3 regions of the Rhizobium sp. P1_B8 genome follow, and region 3 is predicted to be linked to each of the others. Evidence: riboswitches for the same ligand, from Rfam matches in the RefSeq annotation. Region 3 holds a riboswitch; each other region holds the start of a gene.
What was found. Region 3 has a riboswitch for FMN ahead of ribB (3,4-dihydroxy-2-butanone-4-phosphate synthase). Riboswitches for the same ligand answer to the same signal wherever they lie in the genome.
Positions count from the first base shown of each region.

Region 1: it holds a riboswitch for FMN, as region 3 does, so the genes downstream of both, AC1D2N_RS03620 (6,7-dimethyl-8-ribityllumazine synthase) here and ribB (3,4-dihydroxy-2-butanone-4-phosphate synthase) in region 3, are expected to answer to the same signal.
Region 2: it holds a riboswitch for FMN, as region 3 does, so the genes downstream of both, ribN (riboflavin transporter RibN) here and ribB (3,4-dihydroxy-2-butanone-4-phosphate synthase) in region 3, are expected to answer to the same signal.

Region 1 covers NZ_JBFTZZ010000001.1:755,353-765,051, forward strand. Annotated here, with positions in the region: gene AC1D2N_RS03595 (LysR family transcriptional regulator) at 1-50, shown strand, start outside; gene AC1D2N_RS03600 (DUF1194 domain-containing protein) at 164-940, shown strand; gene ampC (class C beta-lactamase) at 1,064-2,221, opposite strand; gene AC1D2N_RS03610 (LysR family transcriptional regulator) at 2,345-3,229, shown strand; gene AC1D2N_RS03615 (VOC family protein) at 3,375-4,064, opposite strand; gene AC1D2N_RS03620 (6,7-dimethyl-8-ribityllumazine synthase) at 4,239-4,673, opposite strand; FMN riboswitch at 4,752-4,894, opposite strand; gene AC1D2N_RS03625 (SRPBCC family protein) at 5,137-5,583, shown strand; gene AC1D2N_RS03630 (GCG_CRPN prefix-to-repeats domain-containing protein) at 5,817-6,128, shown strand; gene AC1D2N_RS03635 (hypothetical protein) at 6,243-6,467, opposite strand; gene AC1D2N_RS03640 (adenylate/guanylate cyclase domain-containing protein) at 6,672-7,790, shown strand; gene AC1D2N_RS03645 (winged helix-turn-helix domain-containing protein) at 7,864-8,508, shown strand; gene AC1D2N_RS03650 (MFS transporter) at 8,505-9,699, shown strand, end outside.
Region 2 covers NZ_JBFTZZ010000009.1:65,043-74,741, forward strand. Annotated here, with positions in the region: gene AC1D2N_RS13360 (hypothetical protein) at 1-374, shown strand, start outside; gene AC1D2N_RS13365 (hypothetical protein) at 781-993, shown strand; gene AC1D2N_RS13370 (glutathione peroxidase) at 1,105-1,653, opposite strand; gene AC1D2N_RS13375 (hypothetical protein) at 1,785-2,138, opposite strand; gene AC1D2N_RS13380 (class I SAM-dependent methyltransferase) at 2,304-2,909, shown strand; gene AC1D2N_RS13385 ((R)-mandelonitrile lyase) at 2,915-3,316, opposite strand; gene AC1D2N_RS13390 (aldo/keto reductase) at 3,559-4,545, shown strand; gene AC1D2N_RS13395 (esterase-like activity of phytase family protein) at 4,631-6,841, opposite strand; gene ribN (riboflavin transporter RibN) at 6,925-7,833, opposite strand; FMN riboswitch at 7,918-8,072, opposite strand; gene hupB (DNA-binding protein HupB) at 8,197-8,472, opposite strand; gene lon (endopeptidase La) at 8,679-9,699, opposite strand, start outside.
Region 3 covers NZ_JBFTZZ010000036.1:7,234-16,932, reverse strand. Annotated here, with positions in the region: gene AC1D2N_RS30685 (DMT family transporter) at 1-101, opposite strand, end outside; gene AC1D2N_RS30680 (SDR family oxidoreductase) at 428-1,195, shown strand; gene ribB (3,4-dihydroxy-2-butanone-4-phosphate synthase) at 1,282-1,917, opposite strand; FMN riboswitch at 2,044-2,242, opposite strand; gene AC1D2N_RS30670 (glucose 1-dehydrogenase) at 2,436-3,218, opposite strand; gene AC1D2N_RS30665 (hypothetical protein) at 3,291-3,431, opposite strand; gene AC1D2N_RS30660 (SDR family oxidoreductase) at 3,467-4,255, opposite strand; gene AC1D2N_RS30655 (sugar ABC transporter ATP-binding protein) at 4,278-5,756, opposite strand; gene AC1D2N_RS30650 (sugar ABC transporter substrate-binding protein) at 5,785-6,714, opposite strand; gene AC1D2N_RS30645 (ABC transporter permease) at 6,832-7,812, opposite strand; gene AC1D2N_RS30640 (transketolase) at 8,019-8,828, shown strand; gene AC1D2N_RS30635 (transketolase family protein) at 8,828-9,699, shown strand, end outside.

The DNA.
Region 1 (9,699 bases), on a different contig from region 3:
TCGATGCGCTGAAGGCATGGAAGAACCCCTTGTGGCTTCCCTTGCATTGAAGGCCTTCCGCTCCATCACCGAAAATTGAAGCCGTGCGCGTGGGCGAGCGTCCTGCGTCGGCCAAGCTGTGTTAGAGTTTGCTGGCTTGGATGGCGCAGGGATTGGATTACCAATGCTGACGACACTTGCGGTGCTTATGGGGCTGACAGGCATTACCCCGGCCGCGCAGGCGGGGGGAAGCGAGGTCGACGTGACGCTGGTGCTCGCCGTCGACACCTCGCGGTCGATGGATTTCGAGGAGATCGGCATCCAGCGCGAGGGCTATGTCGAGGCGCTCAAGCACAAGGAATTCATCGACGCGGTGAAGGGCGGGCTGACCGGCCGCATTGCCATCAGCTATTTCGAATGGGCAGGCTATGTCGTCCAGGATTCCGTGATCGACTGGCAGGTGATCGAGACGGAAGAGGATGCGATCGCGTTTGCCGACAAGCTCGAAGCCAGGCCGATTGCCACGCAGCGGCGCACATCGATCTCCACCGCGATCGCCCAGGGCGCCAGCATGATCGTTTCCAGTCCCTTTCAGTCCAGGCGGCAGGTGATCGATGTCTCCGGCGATGGGCCGAACAACTCAGGCGATCCCGTCACCCCCGCCCGCGACAAGGCGGTGGAAGCAGGCATGATCATCAACGGCCTGGCCATCATGCTGCGGCCCTCCGATGCGCCGAACGGGCTCGACAAATATTATGCGGATTGCGTGATCGGCGGCCCCGGCGCCTTCGTGCTGCCGGTCCGCAAGATCGAGGATTTCGCCGTTGCCGTGCGCCGCAAGCTGGTGCTGGAGATCAGTGACCTTTCCCGGCCGGCGACGGTGCAGAAGATCGCTGGCGCTGAGGCGGGCACTGACTGCCTGATCGGTGAGAAGCAGTGGCGGGACATCTTCGACCGCTGATGCCAGAACAGGATGATTTTAGGCCGGGTCGGCCTAAAATCTCAATCCTGTCCTGAATTACATAGTTAGAGCATGATGTCGTCCGAAAACCGCGCACACTTTTCGGCATCATGCTCTACCGGGTCAGCGCGCGGAAGTTATATCCGTCAGTATTTGGTAAGCGGCAGAGACTCGATCCTCGTTGGGATAGTTTTTATTGGCCAAGATGACGATGCCAACTCGCTCTTTCGGGATGAACGCGACATAGGCGCCGAAACCATTCGTTGAGCCGGTCTTATTTATCCATACATCGTCGCGCGGTTCCATTGCGAGCTTCAGTTGCTTGACGGGAATGGTTTTCAGCATCGCGCTGGAATTGTTTTCCATCAACGTCGTCAGCGTCGCGGGATAAGAATACTGCTCCCAAATAAGGTCTTGGGTCATTGCGCCGACATCGAAATATTCGCGATGCGTATTCGTGATCGCCTGCTGGAGCTTTTCGTCCAGCTCGACGAGGCCCATGTTCGCGTCGATGAACCGGATCATGTCGCTTGCTGTGGATTTCACTCCATAGGCCTCGGATGAAAGAATGGCAGGTGTCATACGAACCGGCTCACCGCTTCGCTTGTAACCTTGGGCATAGTCGGCCATCCGCGATTTCGGCACATCGATAAACGTGCTTTTCAATCCAAGGGAGGGAAACAGTTTGCCTTCCATCAAGGCGACGAAACCATCGTCCATGCTTTTCGCCGTTATATAGCCAAGCATCCCGATGCTTGGATTGGCGTAAGTTCGATGGGTTCCAGCCTCGTATGAAGGATGCCAGGCTTCAAAATAGTCCATCAGTTGTTTTTCGGTTTTGACGTCATCAGGAATTTGCAGCGGAAATCCGCCAGCCGTGTGGGTGCCCAAATTCATCAGCGCGACATCGCCGAAGGGGCTTCCCTTCATCGATGGAAGATATTTGCTTGCCTTGTCCGACAGCGAAAGTCGGCCGGTCACCTCAGCGTAGGATGTGAGGGTCACTGTAAACGTTTTGCTGATTGACCCGAGTTCGAACATGGTGGCCGCAGTGACGGGCTTGTCGGTGTCCTTCGACACGACGCCGTAGTTGAAGATGTGGTCCTCTCCGTCAACGGTAATGGCAACGGCCATGCCCGGGATGCCGTATTTATCCATGATCGGTTTGATCGCGTTGTCCGAGATGGCTTGCAGTTTCATCTCGTCAGCCGCAAAGCCATTTGAGGAAATGCATGTCGCGACCAGGGCGGCTGATAGAATTCCTATCCAATCAAGCTTCATTTTTTCATCCTCCAGACGCGGTTCAATCAGCGCAAAGGCGCATGAGGACGGCGTTTAATGGCACTGTTTTGCGGCAGCAAACGATGATATCTCGGAGGAGATACAAGAAAATCTAGGGCTAAGATGGTTCGGCAATTCCTCCCTTTGAATGGCTTGAGAGCCTTCGAAGCTTCGGCGAGACATCTCAGCTTCACCCGCGCCGCAATCGAACTTTGCGTTACTCAGGCCGCCGTAAGCCAGCAGGTCAAAAGCCTCGAGAAGCGATTGGGCGTTGCGCTTTTCCAGCGCCTCCCAAAGGGTTTGAAAATCACCGCGGAAGGTGAAGCTCTTTTGCCGACGTTGACCAATTCCTTCGATCAAATGGCAATCACGCTGGACAGGATTGAAGCCGGGCAAGTTCGGGAATTGCTGTTTTTGGGCGTGGTTGGAACCTTTGCTGTCGGCTGGTTGTTGCCAAGGCTTCCGGATTTTCAACAGCAGCATCCATTCATCGACGTGCGCATTTCGACAAACAATAATCGCGTCGATATGGCCGCTGAGGGGCTGCATTTTGCCATTCGCTTCGGCAGCGGCTCCTGGCACGGCACAGAAGCACTGCGTCTGTTCGACGCTCCGCTTTCGCCTCTGTGCACCCCCAGACTGGCAGACCGTTTAAGCTCGCCCGCAGATCTGGCCGAAGCGACGCTTTTGCGGAGCTATAGGGCCGACGAGTGGAGTACCTGGTTCGCGGCAGCTGATGTTCCGCCGGCGGCACAGGTCAACGCAGGGATCGTTTTTGACTCTTCCCTCGCCATGATGGAGGCGGCCATGCAAGGATTGGGAATTGCTCTGGCGCCGCCGTCGATGTTTTCCAGGCATCTGTCATCAGGGGCTATATTACAACCTTTTCCCACGACCATATCATTGGGCAGCTATTGGCTGACTCGACTTCAATCAAGGCCGCCAACGGCAGCCATGCTCGCATTTTCAGATTGGATAACGTCGCAGATCTCTTCCGCATCTCAATGACAGCTTCTGGCGGATCGCGATCCTCGACCTGACGTCGGCAAGGAGATCGGTGAATTTGGTGAGGCATAGACACGATAAAACATTTCGGTATGGCGCGCGCCATACCGAAATGCCCTTGCTTCTCAGAGGATGTTGCCGCTTTTGCCTATAAGGGCAGCTGCTTGCCGGCCTGTTCGCTGACCATGTATTCCGCGTACCAGTCCGGCCAGCCTTCGTCGTGCTTGCCGCCGTTTCGCTTCTCGTGTTCACCATGGGCAGTTGCCGCACGGCGGAGTGCTGACGCAAGCTCGGTCGACGTCGTGAATTTCGTCTCGTCGGCGTCGATGCGCCCCGGTAGCCGCGTGGTGACTTCCTGGAACAGCCAGCCGTTGCCGTCGGGATCCTTGAATGAGGCGAAGGAGCGATAGCTGCGGTGATCGGGATCGCGGCCGGCGATCCGCAGGCGGCCGAACAGATAGGGTTCGTCCTTTCCGGCATAGACGCCGGCAGCGTCATGGAACACTTCGCTCACCTCGATGCCGCGGGCGATGAGATCGCGGCGGGCGGCCTCGATGTCGGAGACGATCAGGTAAAGCCCCTGGGCGGAACCGGGGGCCGCGGCGGTGACGTTCTTGCCGAAGATGATCGCGCAGCCGGAGCCGGGCGGGGTAAACTGAATTACACGGAAATCGGCATCATTGGCGAAGTCGGCGTCGAGCCGCCAGCCCAGGCCGTCGTAGAAACGTTTGGCACGATCGACGTCGGAAACAGGGATGACGACCACCTCGAGCTTGGTGTCGACGGGCTGTGTTCTCGGGGTCTCAATGGGGGTTTCACTGCGCATTGCATTGCTCATCTTCAGCTCCTTGGGGTTTTGGATGCGTTAAGAATGGCGATACATGTCAGTGGCCAGTGGACCACAGCGCGGTGAGGCCGTCGAATCAATTATTCTGTCTGATTTGGCCGTGTAGCGGATTTGTATCGAAGCGGCGGGACTGTTCCCGCCGTCTTCTGCTCGTCGAACCGCTGACTACGCGGCAAGAGCGGCGCGGGTTTTGCCGATCGTCAGAGCTGCCTTTGCCGCTTCACGGCCTTTCTCGACGAAGTGCGCGCGGTAGATCTGCTTGTGATGTTCGGTTTCCTGATACTGGTGCGGCGTCAGTGACACCGACAGCACCGGCACGCCCGTATCCATGCCGGCGCGCATCAGCCCATCGACGACGGCCTGGGCGACGAATTCGTGGCGGTAGATTCCGCCGTCGACGACGAAGGCGGCGGCAATGACGGCGCCGTAACGCCCGGTTGCCGCAAGATCGCGGGAAAGCAGCGGCATCTCGAATGCGCCGGGAACATCGAACACGTCGACCTGCTCGGGCGGAACGAGTTGGTAGAAGCCATCAAGTGCGCGGTCGACGATGTCGGCGTGCCAGCTGGCTTTGACGAAGGCGTAGCGGGTGGGTGTCACGGTAATCTCCTTTGGCGAACAGACACATCACCCAAGGCGATCACGAACGTTCCCGACAGCCGCAAGGGCGGCAGGAACGCACGTTCTCTTTCATCCGGACTATGACCGTCGGCTCAGGCATCTCACCTGATCTGCTGACCCTTCCTGAGAAGGCGCTCGCGGGCTCGCAATCAAAATTGCATACCGCCGGTAGGGACTTTCACCCCGCCCTGAGAACGGCGCGAACAATAGTGGGAAGGCGGCGGGCTGGCAATAGGTCGAATGCTTTCGCGACCGGAGCTGGATCAGGGCTCTCCAAGCGGCGCTTTCGCTCGTTCGCCGATGGCGACGGGCAATCCCTCTTGCGGAGGAGGGGCTTGCGCCTACATGCTCTCTGTGAGGACATCTAGGTCAGAAATACCACGACAAGACAGGACGCGCTGTCTCCGCCTGGGCGGGGCCGTGACAACCATGGGAGAGAGTGATGCCAGAATCTTTCGTCGTTCACCGCGAGGCGCATATCGCGGCGCCGCCGGCCGCGGTGTTTGCGCTGATGACCGATCCGGAGAAGATCCTGCGCTGGATGGGAACGGAAGCGCAGGTCGAGCCGCAGCCCGGCGGACTCTATCTCGTCAACGTCACCGGCGCCCGCTTTGCGCGCGGCTCGTTTCGTGAGGTGGTGCCGGTTCATCGCCTTGCCTACAGCTTCGGCTGGGACGGCAGCGAGGTGGTGCCGCCGGGGTCGAGCCTGGTCGAGATCGACCTGATCGAGCAGGGGGGCGGAACGCTGTTGCGGCTCACCCATAGCGGCCTGCCCAGCGCCGATCAATGCGCCGGCCATGCGGAAGGCTGGGCCCATTACCTCGGGCGGCTGACCGAAGTCGCCGCCGGGCGTGATCCAGGTCCTGACCCTTTTTACGGCAGGACGTAGCCCGGCTTTTCCGCCTTCAACATCGCCCGCTGCCAGAACAGGATGATTATAGGCGGGATCTGCCAAAAGTCTGAATTCTGTTCTAAATTAAAGAGTTAGGGCATAAGGTCGTCCGAAAACCGCTCACGCTTTTCGGCATCATGCTCTAGCGCCAAACATGAACACGCAGTTCATCTCCAGTTCAATTTAGTGGCCATAAAGTGGGGACGGCTGGATTGAAAATGGAGTTCTCGATGAAAGCGCTTTCTATCGCGGCCGCCTTGCTCGTTGGCGGCCTCTCGATCGGCACAGCTGAGGCGACGCCGATGGGGACAATCAATGTCCAGAGCAATGTCACAAAGGTCGACTACGCCTGCGGTCGCGGCTGGCATCTGACGCGCTGGGGCGAATGCCGGCGAAACTGGAGACGCCCGCCGCCGGTAGCTTTCTACGGTGGTCCGCCCCGCTGGGGCTGGGAGCGGCGTCACCGGGATTGGGATGATGGCCCGCGCTGGCGCCATGAGAGGCGCTGGGATCGCGACCGGCGTTGGCGGGATGACGACTAAAGGTCTCGCTTAGATGTAATGGATGAAGGCCGGAGCGATTTTCGCCCGGCCTTTTCTAATGAAACAGCTTCGCCCACGCTGACAGCCAGCGTTCTCCCGATTTGCCCGAGAGGGTCAGATCCTGCCGACGAGCCAGTGCTTGTCGTCGATCAATTCCTCGAGCTCGATGGGATCCTTGACGCCGAATTCGAACCATTCGACGAGTTCTTTCGCCTTGCGGCTGCTCTCCTCCGCCGTCAGCTCGACCTGATACCTTTCGCACCATCGCCAAAGGATCGACGTCAGCAGCGTCATGTCATTCCCATCCAGCGGATCTTTCGGCCAGAATATCGTGCCCATCGTACCCCTCAATCACACGATGACGAACGGCCCTATAATGGAATCAAACTCGCGCAAGTTTAAAGTGTTTATTTTTTGTTTTCCACCGTGGCGAATGGTTTTCGACAGGGGAGCGGACGTCCTTTTTCGAATCCGGGGATGACCGCAAGCGGTCACTCCGGGGATGTCCTTGCGGCCGCCCCGGTGAGCGTGCGATGTTAAGCCATGGATCTGCCGTCCCCCCTTGCCTGGCTGATTGACGAGGCCGGCGCCTCGCCTGGTCCCGAACGGTTTCTGGCCGAACTCGGGCGCCGGCTGCTGGCCGATGGCCTGCCGCTTTCCGGTGGCGCGCTGACGCTTTCGGTGCCGCATCCGATCATCGCGCGGCGCACCTGGCTGTGGCGGGCCGAGACCGGTGCTGTCATCGAGGCGTTGGCCTTCGCCGCGGCTCCGCAGAGTGAGGCCGGGCGCGAGTGGCTGGCCGGGCTGGGACCGGTATGGGAGGACAGGATCGGGCCTGCACAGGACAATCAGATATCTGACAGACCGGTGCTCGGCTGGGCGGGTATCGCCAATGGGGCAGGGGCCGGTGCATTCGGCCCGGCTGAGGCTGGCCTGCTGCGCGAGGTCGCGCGTTTTGCTGGAGCGCCGCTCGCGGCCTTGGCGGCGCGGGAGGCGAAGGCCGCGCTGCTTGAAGCCTATCTCGGCCGGCGCAGCGCCGCCCGGGTGCAGGCCGGCGCCCTTGCCCGCGGCACCGGCGAGACCATCCGCGCAGCCCTTCTCTGCGCCGATCTGCGCGACTTCACCGCGCTCTCCGAGGTGACAGAGCCTCACGTGATGATCACTGCACTAGACGCCTGGTTCGACCGTGTCGCAGGCGCCGTGCATGCCTTCGGGGGCGAGGTGCTGAAGTTCATCGGCGACGGCGTGCTGGCGATCTTTCCGGTCACGGCCACGTCGAGCGAGGGCGACGCCGCCCGAGGGGATTGCGAGGCCTGCGAGGCAGCACTGCGCGCGGTCGCCGCCAGCCGCGCCGGCATGGCCCATCTCGATCAGGTGCGCCAGGCGCAGGGGCTGGCGCCGCTGCCCTTCGGCGCAGCATTGCATTTCGGCGAGATCCTGTGGGGCAATATTGGTGCTGCCGACCGGTTGGACTTTACCGCCATCGGCCCCGCCGTCAATCTGGTCAGCCGGCTGGAAGGGCTGTGCAAGCCGCTCGGCCGAAGCGTGCTGATCTCGGGCGCGGTTGCGGCGAATGCGGCGACGGCACTGATGCCGCTCGGAGAGCACACCTTGCGTGGCATCGCCGACCCTTGCGCGGTCTTCACCCTGCCTGAGGATTGAGCTGCGGATAGGGCACTTGCATTTATGCAAAGAAAGCTTTGCAAAGATATATTTGCAATAGTAGGCTTCCGGCATGAAAAATCCGCGCCCGCAGCCTGCTCAATCCGCCACCGCACCCCGCACCCTCAGCCGTGTCGTGCCCGATCCAACCGCGCTGAAGGCGCTGACGCATCCTGTCCGGCTACGCATGCTCGGCATGCTGCGGGTCGATGGACCCGCCACCGCGACGCAGCTTGCGGCGCGGCTCGGGCTGAATAGCGGCGCGACCAGCTATCACCTACGTCAGCTCGCCCAGTACGGCTTCATCGAGGAAGCGCCGCATGCTTCGCGGCGCGACCGCTGGTGGCGCGCCAGCCACGAGCTCACCTCGGTGCCGGCAAGCGAGGTTGAGGGCGAAGGGTTGGATCTCGATCTCGCCTTCAACCAGGCGATACTCTCTCTGCAGGTCGGCCATATGCAGCAGGCGCTGGAGGAATATGCCGAGCTGCCGGCGGAATGGCGCAAGGCGAGTACAGCCAGCGACATCATCATCCCGATGACGGCGGAACAGGCCGAAGCCCTGACCAGGCGGCTGACCGATATCATTCTCGAAGCGATGCGGGTGGCTCCGCCTTTGGGAGAGCTCGCACCCCCGGATATGGTTCCTTTCTCGATCATGCTGCACGCCTTTCCCTATCCGGGCCGGCTCCCGCATCGCGAGGGGGATGATGGGTCATGAAGAAGGGCGGGCCATTCCTGGCGCTTGCCGCGGCCGAGACGCTTTCGCTTTCCGGCACGCGGCTGTCGACCATCGCTATTCCCTGGCTGGTGCTGAGCACGACGGGCAGCCCCGTTTTAACAGGGCTGACGGCGATGATGGAGATGCTGCCCTATGTCGCCGCCAAGGCGCTCAGTGGGCCGCTGATCGACCGCGTCGGCCCGAAGCGCATCGCTGTCGTCTGCGACATCGCTTCGGTGGCCGTGGTGATGCTGGTGCCGATGCTCGACTGGTTCGGCCTGCTTGGTATGCCGCTGCTGCTGCCTGTTGTCTTTGCCATGGGTGTGCTGCGCGGTCCATCCGATGCTGCCAAACAGGCGATGGTGCCGGATATTGCCGAATTGGCGGCCGTGCCGATCGAACGGGTGACCGGCGTCGTCGGCGCCATCGAGCGGCTGGCCTCAACGGCGGGTGCTGCGGGTGCCGGAGCGCTGATCGGCTTGATCGGCCCGGGCCAGGCGCTCGTCGTCAATGCCATTACCTTCGCTGCCGCGGCGCTGATCGTTGGAGTGGGCATCCCCCGGCTCAGGAGTATGTCTGAGCTACGCGACGCGCCCGAGGCCCGGCCGGGCGGGATGTCGTCCTATCTCGGCGATCTCAGGGAAGGCTGGCGCTTTCTGCGCGGCGACGCGGTCCTCGTCAGCATTGTCATCATGGTGGCGACCACCAACCTGCTGGACCAGGCCTATCACGCGGTGCTGCTGCCCGTCTGGACGCAGAGCTCAGGCCATGGCCCGGAATTGCTGGGGGCGATGTTTTCGGCCTTCACCGGCGCCTCGATCGCGGGTGCTGCGATTGCCGCTGCGATCGGCGAGCGGATGCCGCGCCTGATGGTTTATACCGTGGCCTTCCTGCTGACCGGATTTCCGCGCTTTCTCGTTATTGCGCTGGATGCGCCGCTCTCCCTCATCTTCCTCACCCTGACAATCGCGGGATTTGCCTCGGGCTTCCTCAATCCGATCCTGTCGGCAGTGATCTTCGAGCGCATCCCCAAGCCGCTGACCGGCCGTGTCACCGCGATGAACGCCGCCCTCTGCTTCGCGCTCATCCCCTTCGGCGGCCTCGTCGGCGGCGCACTGATCAGCATGATCGGCCTTGCCGCGGCGCTCTCGCTCACCGGGGTCGCCTATCTCGCCGCAACGCTCTTTCCCC
Region 2 (9,699 bases), on a different contig from region 3:
CGCTGCTTCTCGCCAGCGTGGCTGCGCCGCCGTGCATTGCCAGAGAGCCAGCGCAAGAGGTGTTCCTGTCTGCCGGGGATCAGGCGATTACAACCTCGGGAGAAACCCCGGCGCGTGAAGCCAGAACATATCTGCTGAGAATGCAGTCAGATCTGCCGATTAATTTTTCGGTCGATGCCGACAATTCAGCCTGCAGCTTGGAAATCAGCAAAGCCAGCCAGCGCGGCGTCTTAAGCACCATCAGCCGATTCCCCGCGTCTTTCAGAGACAGCGGTCAAAGTGGCGATAAATATACGTTTTCGTTTTTCCAAAACCGCGTTTCATTTATGAGCGGCGCCCGGTGCGCCTTCTCATTTTCTCTCACGCAGAAGTGACTGTGGGGTGATGGGCATCCCTCGCCGTTTGGAGGACGCCCATCGTCTGCCATTTCATGGCGATTACATCCACACTGAAAACCCACCCGCTGCCTATCGGTTCTTCACGACTCTCCGTATCCGGTGAACTGGCTGCCGATGCCCCCGTTCGGCGGCACACCACGGTCCGAGTTGTGGGCAGGACTGCGTTCTCGAGGCAGCATGCGGCAAGACGTTCCGGCGCAGCAAGGCGTACATCCCGGCAGCTTCAGATGCGCGCCGTCCCGCCAGCGCTCCGCAAAACGGACTACTCCCAACCACCGCGCCACCTCCTATTGGGCGAATGGATAGGGGCCGGCAAAAGTGGGAGAATTCGCCGCCCGGAAAGTCTCCGCGCTTGAAGGTTCATCACGCCTGGAGGTGTGCCATGAGGACCCTGCGCTCCGCATTGATGCTGTGCATCGCGATTGCCCTTGGCACGCCAAGTGCCACATACGTCGCCCTGCCCGGATATGCATTCAAGACGAATCCGACATGCCAGCGCCACGAACCAAAGACGAAATTCGACAAGAGGTGCGACTGGCCGAGGGTGGGCTTCAAGAACTTTACGCCCCCGCTTGTGACCGTGCTTGGGATCTGAGGATCTTGGAACGGCGCCGGATGCGCTTTCTCATTTTCTCCGACTGAGATGTGAGAGCGTGATCGGGGTAGTGAGCATCCCGCTGTCCGGTGGGTGCTCATGGCCCACCATTCATCCCTTCGCCAGTTCTTTATCCACAGCGGAAACCAGCCGCGAATCGTCCGCCGTCACGTCAGGCGCGAAACGGGCGGCGACTTTGCCGTCGCGGCCGATCAGGAATTTCTCGAAGTTCCAGAGGATGTCGTCCTCATCTCCGCCTGTCATGCCATGGGATTTCAGGCGTTCGCGCATCGGGCCGTCACCCGTCGTCGCGACACCCGACTTGGTCAGCTGCCGGTAAAGCGGGTGCTGGGCCTCGCCCTTGACCGAGATCTTCGAGAAGATCGGGAAGGTGACGTCATAGGTGCTGGTGCAGAAATCGAGGATCTCGGCGTCGGTGCCGGGCTCCTGACCCTTGAAGTCGTTGGCGGGGAAAGCTGCGATGACGAAGCCGCGCTCGCGCTTTTCCCCATAGAGCTTTTCCAGCCCCTCATATTGGACGGTCAGCCCGCATTTCGAGGCGACATTGACGACCAAGAGCACCCTGCCCCTGTATTCGTTGAGCGTGGTCTCACGACCATCCACAGTCTTGACCGGGATATCCAGCACGTTGCCCGTCACGGGAACCTCCAATTTCGTAAGGATATGTTTCGCCCAAGCTTACCGATATCGCCGCCGTTGTCATCAGCGTCGGGATCAACTTGGCTTCCACAGGACGCCGGTACGGCTTCCGGCCGCACCGGGCCTTAGCCTCAGGCGGGAGACGTTTCCTTCACGTCGTCGAGCAGGAAGTGCACGACGAGATAATCCGTCTTGTAATGGCGGCCACTGTCCGACACGGAATCGACGCTGCCGCCGTCCTTCGGGTGCCAGGCGTGGTAATGGGGATTGGTGGTGATCAGCGTGATGGCCTTGCCATCTCTTTCACCAAGCCGGAAGCGCATCTCGGCGAGCGGCCAGATCCGCTCGTAATCCTGCATGGTGATTCGCGCCTTCAGCGCCTTGCGCTGCAGCGGCGCTTCGCCGGCCTCGGCTGGTGTTTCCAACATCACCTCCTCAGCTCCGCTGATGATGGCGTTGAATTCTTCAGGCCACATGCGTCTCATGAAATCGCTCCTCCCGAGGCTTTTTCGTCAGTTCACAGATGGAACTTAGCGGTTTGTTCGAAAGAAGCAAATTCCCGTCATGCGGTTGTCATCGGTGCCGGCTGCTCCTACCTTGCCGTCAAACCGCATCAGGGCCGTCAGTCGCCCGCAATCCCGAGATCAGAAATGAAGACACGTGAAGAAAGGCAGGCGCTCCGGGCGAGCATGCCGCGCACCCCGCTCAGCGCCCATCATATGGAAAACGCCCGGCTGCTGCCGGATCGCGGCGAATTGCTTTATCGGATCCCGAACGGCGGCATCGGCGTCGAGGTCGGTGCAGCCTTCGGCGAATATACGGCGGAGATCCTGGAAAAGAATCGCCCGGCGCAGCTCTACCTCATCGATCCCTGGTCAATGGATCGCTACAGCTCCGGGCTCGATGCAATCCACACGAATTTCGCGGTCGAGATCGCGGCCGGCCGGCTGCATCTGATGCAAGGCACATCGCTCGACAAGCTTGCCGAATTCGAGGACGATTTCCTCGATTGGGCCTATATCGATACCGACCATTCGTTCGAGCTCACCTGGCAGGAACTCCTGCTCTGCGAAAAGAAGGTGAAGCGGACGGGGCGCATTGCCGGGCATGATTTCTGCACCGGCAATACGGTGAAGCCGATCGTCTATGGCGTCGTCGAGGCGGTCACCAAATTCTGCAAGGATTACGGCTGGCAATTCGAGTTCCTGACGGTCGAATCGCACGCGCATTTTTCCTATTGCCTGAAGCGGCTCTGATCAGCTCACACTTTACCGGAATATTGCTCGTCGCTGACCTTTTCCATCCAGTCGACGTGGCTGCCGTCCAGCGCTTCATGGATGGCGATATGCGTCATCGCCGTGTCCGGGGCAGCGCCGTGCCAGTGTTTTTCGCCCGGCGCGAACCAGACGGTATCGCCGGGGCGGATCTCGCGGATGTCCTCGCCCCAGCTCTGGGCGAGGCCCTTACCTGATGTCACGATCAGTGTCTGGCCGAGCGGATGCGTATGCCAGGCCGTGCGGGCGCCGGGTTCAAAGGTGACGGAGACCGCCCTCGCCCGTGCCGGCGCCGGCGTTTCCATCAGCGGATCCTGGCGAACGGCGCCGGTGAAATAGTCGGCCGGTGGCTTCGTCGAGGGGCGAGAGCCGGCGGGTTTGATCTCCATGATCTTTCCTTTTCCATTCATTGCGGTTGAAGCCTTATATCGCGACGATATTTCATCGAGGCGACCAATCAAAGCCGGATCGGTAATTGCCGCGGAGTCACCCGCCTGATAGTTCCAGTGGCTTTCATCACCAAAGCGCGTCGCATCGTGCTTGATTCATGCGATGCGCTTTGGCTCTTTGTTTTTATGCATGTCGTTGTCCCCGCACACTTCCGGGCGACATGCAGTAGGGAGGATTTTTCATGAAACACCATGCTTTTGGCCGCATGCCCTTCACCGTCACTAATGTCGGCTTCGGCGCCTGGCAGATCGGCGGCTCCTGGGGCGATATCAGCGAGGCCGACGGACGCGCGGCGCTCAATGCCGCGCTCGATGCCGGCATGACATTCATCGATACGGCTGACGTCTATGGCGACGGGCGCTCGGAAAAGATCATTGCCGACGTGCTGAAGACGCGCGGCGATGTGCGTCCGATGGTCGCTACCAAGGCGGGCCGCCGCCTCAACCCGCATGTCGCGGAAGGCTACACCAAGGCTAATCTCGAAGGCTTCATCGACCGCAGCCTGACGAATCTTGCCGTCGACAGTCTCGACCTCGTGCAGCTCCACTGCCCGCCGCGTGAGGTGCTTTACCAGCCGGAGGTCTTCGAGGACCTGAACGAGCTGCAGAAGGCCGGCAAGATCAAGGGTTACGGCGTCAGCGTCGAAAAGGTGGAGGACGGCCTGAAGGCGATCGAATATCCCGGCGTCGTCAGCATCCAGATCATCTACAACATCTTCCGCCAGCGCCCCGATCACCTGTTCTTCCAGGAAGCACGCCGCAGGAACGTGGCGATCATCGTCCGCGTACCGCTCGCCAGCGGTCTTCTCTCCGGAAAGATCACCCGGGACACACATTTCGCCAGCGACGACCACCGCAATTTCAACCGCAACGGCGAAGCCTTCGATGTCGGCGAGACCTTTGCCGGGGTGCCCTTCGAGGTCGGCCTGCAGGCGGTGGAAGAGGTGCGCAAGCTGGTGCCCGAGGGCGCCACCATGGCCGCCTTCGCGCTCCGCTGGATCCTGATGAGCGACGCCGTCACCGTCGTCATCCCCGGCGCGCGTAACGCCGAGCAGGCCAAGGGCAATGCGGCTGCTGCCAATCTGGCGCCGCTTTCGGCCGATGTCATGGCAGCAACGCGCGAGATTTACGAGCGGCTGATCGCGCCGCATGTGCATCAGCGCTGGTAGGCCGTCCGACATTTCGAAACGAAAATGGCCGGGCGAAAACCCGGCCATTTTCGTGTCATCGATCCGTCAAGGTCAGTTGGTGGGCTCAGTTCGTGCCGACGAGATCGACCGAAAAGAACAGGGTCTCGCCGGAGGAGTCGCTGACGCCGTCATTGTCGGTGACCGCATAGGGCTTGCCCGATGCGTCGAAGGCGAAGCCTTCAAGCTTGTCCAGCACGTAGCCGTTGGTCGCGGTCTTCAGCTCACCGAGGAAGTCGTGGGCTTCGGTCTTCTTGACGACCGGCAGCTCGCCGCCGAGCTTGGCGGGCTTCAGGTCTGAAATCGCGACCTTGTAGAGCTTCTTCAGCCTGGCGGCATCACCGACGAGGTTGTCGCGCTCGATGATGTAGACGCTGTTGCCCTGGGCGGAGATTTCCGACAGACCGACCCAGCCGCTTTCCGTCTTGTCGAGCGGATAGCGCACAGCACCCCATTCCTTCTTCTTCGGATTGTAGGAGACGAGCTTGACGAAGCCCTTCTCGTCATCGCTCCACTCACGCTGGACCGCCATCCACAGCGTCGCATCGTCGCCGGTGCCGACAATGGTCACGCCTTCGAAGCCGTAGCGGATTTCGTTGACGAAGAGCTCCTTCGGCAGGGCAATCTCGGCCTTGATGTCGCCCTTGGCATTGACGTTGTAGAGGGCATGCGGAACCAGACGCTCGCTGTAACCTTCCGAGGCGAGCCAGAAGGAGCCGTCGGCAGCAGCCGCGATGCCTTCGATGTCGAGCTTCTGGGCCGGGGCGCCGTCACGCTTGACGACGAGGGCGTCGGTGATGACGGCCGGCTTCTTGCTGGCATCGATCGTGTAGATCGTCGGCTGCGAGCCCAGAACGCTGTCGCTGACGGCGTAGAGCATGCCCGGCTTGCCCGGAACGGCTGCGAGACCCGAAAGGGCTGCAAAGCCGATCGGATTGCCGTCCTTCTCGGCGGAGACGATCTGCGGATAGGCCTTTTCGCCTTCCGAGCGCTCGTAGATCATCACATGCGAGCGCGCGCCGCCATCCTTTCCGAGGTCGAGTTCGTTGGCAGTCACGAGGAGATTGCGCTTAGGGATGGCGATCGCGCCTTCCGGCGAAATGCCGGACGGCAGCAGCTGGACGAGTTCGGGATCGGCACCGGTATCCTTATAGACGCCGACGACCGAAGCACGCTCGGCGAGCAGGAAGAAATACTGATCGTCCCCGAACTTGGCGGCTTCGAGGCCTTCCGGCTCGACGCCCTTCGATCCTGACCGGCTTTCCGGATAGTGGCCGATATGGGCGACGGCGCGTTCGAAGGATGCGCCCGATTCGTAGAGAAGCTTGCCCGTCTTGTCGAAGATGGTGAAGCCGCGCGAGCCGCCCTGGTAGTCGCCTTCATTGGCGACGACAAGGCGGTTGTCGTCCAGCCACTTCACGGCGTCGGGTTCGCGCAGCACGCCTTTGGCTTCGCCCGAGAATTTCAGGGCGCCGTCACGCTTGGTGTCGATACCGGTGAGATCGACGCTGCCGGCGGAGAAATGCGTCTTCACTTCAGCCGTGTTGGCGTCGATGATGACGATCTCATTGTTTTCCTGCAGCGTCAGAGCAATCTCGTTCAGGCTGTTGAAGGCGACGAATTCCGGTTCCGGATCCTCCGGGGCGACGCCGGCAAGCCCGGTCAGCGCCACGTGCTTGATAGTGCCGCAATCGACGGTGCCGTTCTTGACCTGGAAGACGACGAGGTCGCCAGCCGGCATTTGCGGGATCTTGCCGTCATTGACCTTTTCGTCGCGCTCGTTTTCGATCGCGATGGTGCCGAGTGTCTTATCCTTGTTGAGGGCGATAGAATCCGGCTGGCCGCCGAGATCACAGCTGTTTTCGATCTTCTTGGTCGCCACGTCGACGATGGCGAGACGGCCCGAGGGCTTCGCCTTGCTTTCGGAGGTGTTGACGGCAACGAGCGCCTTGTCGGCGCTGGAGGTGACCGATGTCGGCTCGCCGTCCATCATCACCGCGCCGCCGGCCTTCGGAGCCTTGGCATCGGTAATGTCGATGAAGCCGATCGCGCCGAGCGGGCTGTCGCTATAGATCAGCGTGTTGCCGTCGTCGGTCGCGGTGATGATTTCGGCGGAGCTCACCGAAAGCTTGTCCTTGTCAGCCGGCAGGTTTTGCGCAACCGGAAAGGAAGCGATGCGGTTGAAAACCGGTTCGGCCGTGGCCGGAAAGGCAACGGATGCGAGAAGCACGGCAGCAAGCGCTGCCTTGCGCGATGAAATTGTCATGAAATCCCCCATGTGTCGAACATTCGAAACAGGAGTTTTCTGCGGGAGCGACATGACAGAGGCATGACAGAATCGACATTTTGTACCTGAGCGCGTCAGGCTGGTTTGCGCTCCCGGCGCATCTCGTTTCCCATGATGAAGAGCGAGGCAGACAGGATGAGAGCCGCTCCCAGCCAAAGGTAACCCGCCGGCGCATAACCAAAGAACAGCCAACCGGCCAGCACGTTCAACGGCAGCTTGAGATCATCGAACGGCTGGACGTAGGCGGCATCGGCTGCGGCATAGGCAAGCGTCAGGAAATACTGCGCTGCGGCGGTCAGCAGCCCCGCCAGCAGGAACAGGGCAAGTGTTGCACCCGTCGGCACTGCAAAACCTGCCGCAAGCGCCAGCCCGCCGTTTATCGGGGTCAGCAGAACGAGCAGCCAGACCGTGATCGTCTCCGGTCGTTCAATGCCCGTCAGGCTTTTGGTGATCAACGACGAGGCGCCCCACAGCAGCGCCGAGAGCACAGGCAGGAGTGCTGCCCAGCCAAAGCCGTCCGACCATGGCTGCAGGATGATCATCGCTCCGGTGAAACCCGCCGCCGTCGCGGCCCAGCGGGCCGGGCCGACGCGCTCACCGAGGAAAAGCCGGGCACCCAGAATGATGAAGAAGGGCGAGGTCATCACCAGTGCGATCGCCTGCCAGATCGGCACGGCGGCAAGGCTGGCGACCCAGGCCTCGACGCCGAGCGCGGCAAGCGCGACGCGCGCGAGGTGACGCCAGGGATAGTGCGTGCGCATCGCCGCGAGGCCGAGCCTCTTAAGGAACGGCAACGAAAACAGGAAGGCAAAGCCATATTGCCAGAAGGCTGCCGACGCCGAGGGAAAGGCAAGCTTCATCGTCAGCCATTGGGTGACGACGTTGAGAAGCGAAAAAGCAATGCCGGCAAGCACCATCCAGAGTGCGCCGACAACGGCGCGGGACGGCGAGACTGCAAGGGAAGTCTGATTCATGTCTTTCATCCAAAACAGGGACCAACATAAATCAGGACGCATGAGCCACGACCAAGCGACACAGGACAGACCCCTGCCCTTCGCACGACCGACACTCATTCTCTTCCATCCGGACTTTAACCGTCGGCTCCGGAATCGCACCGGATCTGCTGACCCTTCCCCCGCTTGGACACGAGGGAAGGCGCTCGCGGGCTCGAGCCGAAACTCTTACCGCCGGTGGGGAGTTTCACCCCGCCCTGAGAACAGAAATGTCGTAGATCAAAGCCCGCGCGGCGGCAAGAGTGCTCCTAAAGCAAAAGGGATCCGGCAAAGCCGAACCCCTCTCAAATCCTTCACAACCGGTCTCGTTTCCGGCTGACGGATAATATCAGATCAGCCGTTGACGGCGTCCTTCAGGCCCTTGCCAGGCGTGAATTTGGGCACGTTGCGAGCCGGAATGTCGACTTCAGCGCCCGTCGACGGATTACGGCCCTTCGTTGCGGCACGATGAGAAACGGTGAAGCTGCCGAAACCCGCGAGGCGGATGTCGCCCTTGTTCTTGAGTTCAGCCTGGACAACGTCGAAAACCGCGTCAACAGCGGAAGCCGCGTCAGACTTCGTCAGTCCTGCCTTTTCGGCTACTGCGGACACGAGTTCATTCTTGTTCATGTTTCCACCCCTTTCTAAATGGTATGAAACGACTCAAAAGTAAGCTAGGCGCAGAATAGGTTTCATCAGGCCCGCCGAAAACCCAAAAGCCCTGCAAATCAAGGAAAAGCAAGCGTCTACATGACGTTTTCACAAAAAAGGCTGGCGTTTCCGCCAGCCTTTTTGCGTGTTTTGCCCCAATTGGGCGTAAATGTGGCAAAGGCCACTCAATGCGCTATGGTTGCGCCCGTCTCATCGAGGCCTTCGACCGTTGCGATGACGGGCGTTTCTACCGTGCCGTCCCATTCGATCGGCTCCGGTCGCCGGATCAGCGCATGCTTGATCACCTCGCCCATGCGGGATACCGGGATGATCTCCATGTTGTTCTTCACGTTATCGGGAATCTCCGCCAGGTCCTTGGCGTTTTCCTCCGGAATCAGCACCTTCTTGATGCCGCCGCGAAGCGCTGCGAGCAGCTTTTCCTTGAGACCACCGATCGGCAGCACACGACCGCGAAGGGTGATTTCACCGGTCATGGCCACATGCCTGTCCACCGGGATGCCGGTCATGATCGAGACGATCGCGGTTGCCATGGCGACGCCGGCCGAGGGGCCATCCTTCGGCGTCGCGCCTTCCGGCACGTGCACGTGGATGTCGCTCTTGTCGAAGCGCGGCGGCTCGATGCCGAAATCGACAGCGCGCGAGCGAACATAGGAGGCCGCTGCCGAGATCGATTCCTTCATGACTTCCTTCAGATTGCCGGTGACCGTCATGCGGCCCTTGCCCGGCATCATCACGCCTTCGATGGTCAGCAGCTCACCACCGACTTCCGTCCAGGCAAGACCGGTCACGACGCCGACCTGATCCTCGCCCTCGGCTTCGCCATGGCGGAAGCGCGGGACGCCCAGGTAGTCGGAGATGTTGGCAGCCGTCACATGAACGGCCTTCGTCTTGCCCTTGATGATCTCGGTGACCGCCTTGCGGGCGAGTTTCATCAGTTCGCGTTCGAAGTTGCGGACGCCGGCTTCGCGGGTGTACTGCTGGCTGATCGCCATCAGGGCGTCGTCGCTGACCGAGAATTCTTCCGGCTGCAACGCATGTTCCTTGATGGCCTTCGGAAGCAGGTGCCGCTTGGCGATTTCGCGCTTTTCATCCTCGGTGTAGCCGGCGATACGGATGATCTCCATGCGGTCCATCAGGGGCGCCGGAATATTCAGCGTATTTGCCGTCGTGATGAACATCACATCC
Region 3 (9,699 bases):
ATATGGGCGATCACCGATTTGGATAGGGCGTCGCTTGCGGAAAAGCCGGCCATCGCCATGCTCATATAGATGGCGCCCTGAGTATTGCGTGACCGCGGCATGAAGAGATTCCCGTTACCTGTGCGCCCCTTTTAGTCGCGAAGATGCATGAAGGGAATCGGATGAATGTCACACCAGGCATAAATCGATGATGCGGTGCACAATGGCACTGATGTCAATGCAGGCGTGTGGGCGGAAGTCCGACAAATGCCTGTTTTATAACGTGAATTCCGATATTTCCGACGCCGCGATCAAGGCGTCGATGAGGACGTCCGTCGCGTTGCCGGTTCGGCCATAGGCGTTTTTCTCGTCCTGCGCGGGAAACGGGTGGCTGCATCGCCTGATGTTTGAGCATCTCAGGTCTCGTAACAACCCAGGAGAGACCGATATGACACTTCTCAACGACAAGATCGCAATCATTACCGGCGCAAGTTCCGGCATCGGCCGCGCAGCGGCGAAACTCTTTGCACGGCAAGGCGCCAAGCTCGTAGTCACCGGCCGGCGGCAGGATGCGCTCGATGCCGTCATCGCGGAAATCGAGGCGGAGGGTGGTCAGGCCGTCGCCATATTAGGCGATGTCAAGGACGAGGCGCTGCAGGCAAGGCTCGTCGAGACGGCAGTTTCGCGTTTCGGCCGGCTCGACATCGCCTTCAATAATGCCGGCATCCTCGGTGAGATGGGGCCGGTCGCCGGGCTGTCGCTGGAGGGCTGGCGCGAGACGATCGAGACCAATCTCACCGCCGCCTTCCTCGGCGCCAAGCACCAGTCGGCGGCGATGGGAAAAGGCGGCGGATCGCTGATCTTCACCTCGACTTTCGTCGGCCACACCGTCGGCATGCCTGGCATGGCCGCCTATGCGGCGAGCAAGGCGGGGCTGATCGGCTTCGTGCAGGTGCTCGCCGCCGAATTCGGAACGCAGAAGATCCGTGTCAACGCACTGCTTCCCGGAGGCACCGACACGCCCGCCAGCATCACCAACGCGCCCGATGCCACGCCGGAGGTGCTCGCTTTCGTGGAGGGATTGCATGCGCTGAAACGCATGGCGCAACCCGAAGAGATCGCCAATGCGGCGCTTTTCCTCGCCTCCGACATGTCGAGCTTCGTGACCGGCACGGCGATGCTGGCGGATGGTGGGGTTTCGATCAGCCGGACATAGGACCAGCAAGGGAAGGTGCCGTCAGTGTCATCACTGCGGCACGTTCTTTGTTGCGGCGGGCTATGCCGCCGCAACTAAGGCATCGATCAGGCGACTTCGCGTATGTCTCTTTCCGCCAGGCGGTCGAGGTAGGCGACCAGGTCCTCGATGGTGACGAGGGGGAGGTTGTGGCGTTCGGCGAAGAGCGTGAGTTCGGGCAGACGGGACATGGTTCCGTCGTCGTTGGCGACTTCGCAGATGACGCCGGCGGGGACCCTTCCGGCGAGGCGGGCGAGATCGACGGCGGCTTCGGTATGGCCGGGGCGGCCGAGCACGCCGCGGGGGTTGGCGCGGAGCGGAAAGATGTGGCCGGGGCGGGCGAATTCATCTGGCTTTGCGCGATCGTCGACGAGGGCGCGGACGGTGGCGGCGCGGTCGGCAGCCGAGATGCCCGTCGTCGTGCCCTTGAGATAATCGACGGAGACCGTAAAGGCGGTTTTGTGCGATTCCGTGTTGTTGGGCACCATCAGCGGAATATCGAGCGCATCGAGGCGCTCGCCTTCCATGGCAATGCAGACGAGGCCGCGGGCGTGGGTCATCATGAAGGCGATTGCCTCAGGAGTGACGGCGTCGGCCGCGACCACGATATCGCCTTCGTTTTCCCGGTTCTGGTCGTCGACGACGACGACCATCTGGCCGCTGGCAATGGCTGATATGGCATCTTCAATTCTTGCGATAGTCATGCTGTCTGGCCTTTCAAGGGTTATGTCAGCGGGCTGACATGGTCTGCTCGGCTCAAACCGTGAGCGAGCCTTCTGCCCTTGGGCGAACAAACGTCAGCCGACTCCGGGATGGAGTGCGACTGCCCGTGTTGTCCTCTTCCATCCGGACTATACCGTCGGCTCCGGCATCCCACCGGATCTGCTGACCTTCCAGCAATTCAAAGTGCTACAGCGTCGTTTGCGCGTCTGAAAGACGCGCGGCGCTGTGGTGCCGGAAGCGCTCGCGGGCTCCAGGATTGCTCCTGATACCGCCGGTGGGGAATTGCACCCCGCCCTGAGAACATTTCAAAGATAGGATCAAAGACAGGCGGATGGCAAGGTCAGTCGACCGGGCAAAAATGCAAAGCTGCCCTGACGCCGATGGACACACTGTTCACACGGAGGCGACGACCGGCTCGCCTTCCGTGCTTCGTTGGTGGTTTGATCCTTCCATGCATGTCGTTGTCCCAAAACCGCTGCGCACTTTTGGGCGACCTGCATCAGGACATGATCAGGCCGCCGTCGACATTGATCGTCTGGCCGGTGATATAGGCGGCGTCATCGCTGGCGAGGAAGGTGACCAGGCCGGCGACGTCTTCGCCGGAGCCGGCCCGTTTCATCGGGATGCCCTCGACCCATTCCTTCATCAGCTCGCCGGGGGCGTAGTTGCCGAGCAGCTTGCCCCAGGCCTGGTCGTTATAGGCCCACATGTCGGTCTCGATGATGCCGGGGCAGAAGGCGTTGACGGTGATCTTCTCGGTCGCGACTTCCTTGGCCAGGCTCTGGGTGATGCCGACGACGCCCATTTTCGAGGCGGCGTAATGCGGGGTGTAGATGAAGCCATCGCGGGCCTGGCCGGAAGCGGTGTTGATAATGCGGCCGCCGCGCTTGTGCTTGCGCATTCTTGATATCGCCTCCTGAGCGCAGAGGAAAACGCCTTTGGTGTTGACGGCCATCACCTTGTCCCACTCGTTTTCGGTCAGGTCCTCGACCCGGGCGATGGTAATGACGCCGGCATTCTGGATCGAGACGTCGACCGAGCCGAATTCCTTCTCGGCGGCATCGTAGAGGGCCTTGACGCTTGCCTTGTCGGTAACGTCGCCGATGAAGGAGATCGCCTTGCCGCCTTCGGCCCGGATCTGTTCGGCAACGCCGTGGACCAGCTCCTCGTTGGCCGAAACGACGAGATTGGCGCCTTCGCGCGCAAAGCGTCTGGCGATGGCAGCGCCGATGCCGCGGCTGCCTCCCGTGATCACGACCGTCTTATCTTCGAAGCGTTTCATGCTCTTTCCTTCCCGGTAAACAGCAAATCTGGGCGTGACCTGCCCTGCGATGATTATTGGAGCTCGGCGAATTCAGGCAGTCTTGGGCGCCGTCCGTTCGACAGCCCGTTCGATCGGCGTGAAGGGCGGGCAGACGACGATATCGCACGCCGTCTTGCCCGTTATTCCCTTCAGCGCCTCGATCTCAGCTAGGGAGGAAGCGAGACCGTTCATTATCCAGTTGCCGGCAATGAGCTTTCGCCTCGCCATCACCAGCAGCAGAAACCGCCGTCGACGAGAAGATCGACGCCGGTCACGAAGCTTGCCGCATTCGACAGCAAGAACACTGCCGGGCCTACCATCTCGTCCACCGCTGCCATTCGCTGCATTGGCGTTTGCTCTTCGAAGAGCTTGGTCTGATGGACCATCTCGGGACGGGTGTTCATGGGCGTTGCCGTGTATCCGGGGGAGATGGTGTTGACGCGAATGCCGCGGTCGACCCATTCCATCGCCATAGACTTCGACATATGGATCACGCCCGCCTTCGAGGCGTTATAGTGCGCTTGGCTCAGCCCCCGGTTTACGATCACACCCGACATGGAAGCGATGTTGACGATGGAGCCGCGTCCATTCTTCAGCATGGCGCGAGCCTCTGCCTGGCAGGAAAGAAAGACGCCTTTCAGGTTGATATCCATCAACGTCTGATATTGGTCCTCCTCCATCTCTTCCGCTGCGTTCGCGTTAGCGATGCCCGCCGCGTTGACTGCAAGTGTCAATGCGCCGAGATCTGCCTCGGTCCGTGCTATTGCCTCTCCAAGGGAAGACTTGCTCGTGACATCAGCCGCGATCTGGATCGAACGGCGGCCAGCGGCGCGAATATGTTCAGCCGTCCTGGCCAGCCCGTCGTCGGTTCGACGGTCGAGCAACGCCACGTCGGCGCCGCACTGTGCAAGGCCGATGGCAATGCGCTGCCCAATGCCGCTTCCTGCTCCGGTAATGATGGCAACCTGGCCGCTAAGATCGAAAAGCTTCGGGGCGTTCAGAGTGATGTCGGACACCGCTCTTCCTTTCTCTGTCTGTTTAGATGGTGGCTAGCTCCATGACCGAAACGTCATTTGCCTGGTCACGATTGAGAATGCCTGCCTGTTTGCCTTGCGCAAGCACGAGAATGCGATTGGAGACTCCGAGAACTTCCTCGAGGTCCGAGCTTACGACGATGACCGCCACGCCCCGTTTGGCAAGATTGACGATGATGTCGTAGATGCCCGCTCGGGCGCCGACGTCGATGCCTCTCGTCGGTTCGTCGAGTACGACGACCTTAGGATCGCGCATCAGCCATTTCGCGATGACGACCTTCTGCTGGTTGCCGCCGGACAGGTCCGAGGCATATTGCTCCGCACGGCCCTTCACGCCGAACTTGGCAACTGCCTTCTCCGCAAACGAGCGCTTGATGCGCGGCGTAATCCAACGCCCGCCCAGCTTGTCAAGATTGGCGTATATAATGTTCTCGCCGATGCGGTGCCCGACAACCAGGCCTTGCTCCTTGCGGTCTTCCGGGACCATCACAATACCCTTGGCGATCGCGTCCGCCGGATCGCGCAGCCTGAGTTCTTCGCCTTCCAGCTTGATCGAACCTGCACTGATTGGGTCCGCGCCCGAAATGGCGCGGACAAGTTCCGTGCGGCCGGCGCCGACCAATCCGGCGATCCCGAGAATTTCCCCGGCGCGCACATCGAAGGTAACGTCACGGAATGAGTTGTCCGGCGAGCTCAGCCCCGACACCTGGAGTACTGGATGGTCTGTCGGAACCGGCAGGGCAGGGAACAAGCGGTCAAGCGGGCGTCCGACCATGCTCTCGACGATCGTTCGCACCGGGGTCGCGCTGTCGGAGAATTCCTGCACACGCTCGCCATCGCGAAGAACGACGATCCGGTCGGTTATTCGCTTGATCTCTTCCATGCGGTGGGAAATGTAGACGATGCCGACACCCTCTGACCGAAGCTTTCTAACCTGTTCGAAAAGAGCTTCCGTCTCCGCGCCGCCAAGGGCGGCTGTCGGCTCATCGAGGATCAGTAGCTTGGCGTTGAGAGCCAGCGCCTTGGCGATCTCGATGAGTTGTTGATTTGCTGTGGAAAGGCCGGCGACCGTCCGCGTTGCGGGTATGTGAAGGTTCAAGCGAGCGAGCTGGTCGTGGGCCCGGCGAACCATTTGGGGACGATCGACGACGCCGTTCTTCATCGGCCAGCGTCCGATGAAGACATTTTCCGCGATCGACAGTTGCGGCAGAAGCTGCAGCTCCTGGTGGATCAGGACAACGCCCTTGTCGATCGCTTCCCTTGGGGTGGCTGGGGCATAAGGCTGCCCCAGCCATGTCATTGATCCTTCGGACGGTGTGCGGGACCCGGCGATGATGCCCGATAGCGTTGACTTGCCCGCTCCGTTTTCACCGAGAAGTGCAACCACTTCGCCCGGATAGACGTCCAAGCTGACATTCTTCAGAACCTGGAGCGGCCCATACCACTTGGATATGCCCCTCAGGGAAAGAACTGGATCAGTCATGGCACACCTCCTCAAGACCTCAACTTCATTACGGATGGTTGGCGATGAAGCCTGCGACGTTTTCCTTGGTTGTCAGCGTGGCATCCATGAGCTGGACCGGCGGCACCTTTTCTCCGGCGACAAGCTTGGCGGCGTTTTCAACCGCATCGCGGCCCATCTTCTGCGTCTGCTGGGTCGCAGTTACGTTGAAGACGCCTTTGCTGAGCGCTTCGAGAGCTGCGGTGTCACCATCGAAGCCGCCAACCACGATCTTCTGGGAAGGATTGGCGACCTTGATCGCCTGTGCGGCGCCAAGGGCGAGGCCGTCGGCCTGGGCGAACACGATCGAAACGTCCGGATTTGCCTGCAGCATATTCTGCATGATCTGGAATCCTTCGTCCTGGCTCCAGATGTTCGAGAACTGCTCGGCGACAACCTTGACATCAGGATATGCCTTGAGAGATTCAGCGCAGCCCTTCGAACGATCGACTTCCGGCGTCGTGCCCTTCTGGCCGTGGATGATGACCATCTTCCCCTTGCCGCCGGCTTCCTTCAGGATGTAGTCGCACACGGCCTTGGCAGACGCGACGGAATCCGTTGCAAGGAATGTATCGCCGGGTGCTCCCTCGGCGTTGCGGTCAACGTTCACGACCGGAATACCAGCGTTCTTCGCGAGCTTGACCGGAACGGTCGCAGCGGCCGCACCTGCCGGAATGTAGATCAGCGCGTCGATTTTCTGGGTCAGGAGGTCCTGAATCTGATTGACCTGTGTCGGCCCGTCGCCCTTTGCGTCGACCGTGATGACTTCGATGCCGCGCTTCTTGGCTTCGGCTTCGACCGATTGCTTGATCTGGTTGAAGAAGTTTGCCTGAAGGTTGGCAACGGCCAAGCCGAGCTTCTTCAGTTCCGCCGCGTGTACGGGGCCGAGCATGAGACCCAGCAGTGCAGCAGACGCGAGCATGGTGCGCGCTATTTTCATTGTATTTCCTCCGTTGTTTGATGGAACCCTCGGGTATGTCCTCCCCCTCGGGGTATTGATCCGCCCCAAACCCTTGGAGCGGAATTCCAGGCCCGCCAACGCGGCGGACCCCGTTCGTCAGGCGCGACGCCGACGAATAGTCTCCGCGCCGACTGCGAGCACGATGACGATGCCGATGATCACTTGCTGCAGGAAGGGCGAGACGTTGAGAAGATTGAGCCCGTTGCGAAGGACGCCGATGATAAGAACACCGATAAGTGTTCCTCCGATACCGCCCGCGCCCCCCGAGAGTGAAGTCCCGCCGATGACGACCGCAGCGATGGTGTCCAACTCATAGCCCAGACCACTGGACGGCTGGACGGAGTCCAGCCTGGCGGCGAGTACGATGCCTGCGAGCCCCGCGAGGACTGAACTTGCGACGTAGACGCCAATCGTCACGAGCGGGACGTTGATACCCGCCAGCCGAGCGACTTCCGGATTTCCTCCCACCGCGTAGAGCATGCGGCCTTCGGACCGGAAGTGCAGGAAAAGCCACGCGGCAAGAACAACCGCAAGCATGAGAAACACCGTGGCTGTCAACACACCGAAATGGCGATCGATTGCCAGCATCATGAACCAGTCGGGGAATCCGACGATCTGCTGGCCGTCCGTGATCATATTTGCGACGCCGCGAGCCGCGGACATCATTGCAAGAGTGGCAATAAACGCTGGAACCCTGAACTGCGTCACCAGTAGTCCGACGATCAGCCCCGAAACGCCCGATGCGACCAGAGCAAAAGCGATCCCGACCGGCAGCGGTAGGCCGGCGACATTCGCAGTCCAGCCCATGACCATCATCGCAAGAGCGAGTGCCGAGCCGACGGAGAGATCGATGCCGCCGATCAGAATGACAAAGGTCATTCCGACGGCCATGATGCCGAGAACCGTGATCTGATCGAGGATGTTGAGGCCGTTCCGAACCGACAGAAACGTGTCGGTGCTGACGCTCAGAAAGACGCAAAGTGCGAGCAGCCCCACGAGTGGGCCGGTGGCGCCCTTGAGCTTGCTCAACCAGGCGCCGGACGAAAGCCTGTGTTCATTGATATCAAGCGCCACCATTGTTCCTCCCTATGCGTAGGCTGATCGCTAATTCGTTCGAAGAATAAATATTCACTTATGCTGGAAAATTCATTAACAAGTTGCCTTTCGGCTGTCAATAGGATTTTCTGGGCTTGCAACTGCCGGTGTACCGCTTAAGGGGCTTGACTAATCGGCGTCTTGTGCAAAAATATTGATAACTGAATATTTATGCACGAGAGGAATCCATGAATACGACAGAACTCGAGCGGGTCGCTCGCGAGATCCGATTGCGCGATCTCCAGGCGGTCTTTGAAGCGGGCGCCGGCCATATTGGCGGGGAGATGTCGGTTATCGACATTTTGACTGCCCTCTATTTTCGTGTGCTGAATGTTTGGCCCGATCAGCCGAAGCACCCCGACCGCGACAGGTTCGTTCTTTCGAAGGGACATACGGCATGCGCTCTGTATGTGACGCTCGCAAAACGCGGCTTCATCCCGGAGGAAGAGATTTCCACCTTTTTGCAGCCGCATTCGAGGCTGAACGGGCATCCAAATTGCAACAAGGTTCCTGGCGTCGAAACGAATACCGGGCCGCTGGGCCACGGTCTTCCAGTCGCAATAGGAATGGCAAAAGCCGCCAAGCTCTCAGGCGCGAAATATCACACCTATGTCGTCACCGGCGATGGTGAGATGCAGGAGGGCTCCAACTGGGAAGCGATCATGGCGGCCGCGCAGTTCAAGCTCGATAACTTGACGCTGGTCATCGACCACAACAGGTTCCAGCAGGGCGCGGCCCTGGCGGAAACCAACGATCTCGCCCCGCTTCGTCCGAAGCTTGAAGCTTTCGATTGGGAAGTCACCGAGATCAATGGGAACAATATGAGCGAAGTCGTTTCAGCCCTCGAACACCGGGGATCGAGGCCGCATTGCATCGTCGCCCACACCAACAAGGGGCATGGAATCTCGTTCATGCAAGACCGAGTCGACTGGCACCACAAGGTACCGAGCAAGGAACAATACGAAATCGCATTGGCAGAATTGTCGGAGGCACTGTAATGAACGCGCCAATAAACGCACCCAAGCTCTACGATTGCCGCGACGCATTCGCCACTACGCTTGAGCGGCTGGCAGCCGAAAACGAAACAATCGTTGCCGTCTGCAACGACTCCGTGGGTTCCTCCAAACTCGGCGGCTTCAAGGCGAAGTTTGCAGAGCGCCTCGTCAATGTCGGTATCGCTGAGCAGAACATGGTGGGGGTTGGAGCAGGCCTCGCCAATGGCGGCCGCCTTCCGTTCGTGTGCGCCGCCGCTCCGTTTCTAACGGGACGGTCGCTGGAGCAGATCAAGGCCGATATTTCGTATTCGAATGCCAACGTCAAGCTGGTCGGCATTTCTTCTGGAATGGCGTATGGCGAACTCGGCCCGACCCATCACTCGATCGAGGACTTCGCCTGGACGCGGGTTCTGCCTAATCTTCCGGTCATTGCGCCTTGTGACCGCATCGAAACAGCTGCTGCGGTTGAGTGGGCCGCGGCCTACAAAGGCCCCTGTTTCCTGCGTCTGTCTCGCGTAGGTGTGCCTGATCTCCTTCCGGAGGGTCACAAGTTCGAACTTGGCAAGGCAAATCTCCTTCGCCAGGGTTACGACGTCACCCTTATCGCAAACGGCACTTTGACTCATCGAATCCTAAAGGCTGCCGAGATCCTCGCAGAACGCGGTATCAACGCCAGAGTGCTCAACCTTGCAACGGTTCGTCCGATCGACGAGGACGCCATCATCGCGGCGGCGAAGGAAACCGGAGCGATCGTCACAGCCGAAGAGCATTCGATCTTTGGCGGGCTCGGTTCCGCGGTCGCCGAAGTGGTGGTCGACAATGCTCCAGTCCCGATGAAACGTCTCGGAGTTCCCGGCGTCTACGCTCCGACCGG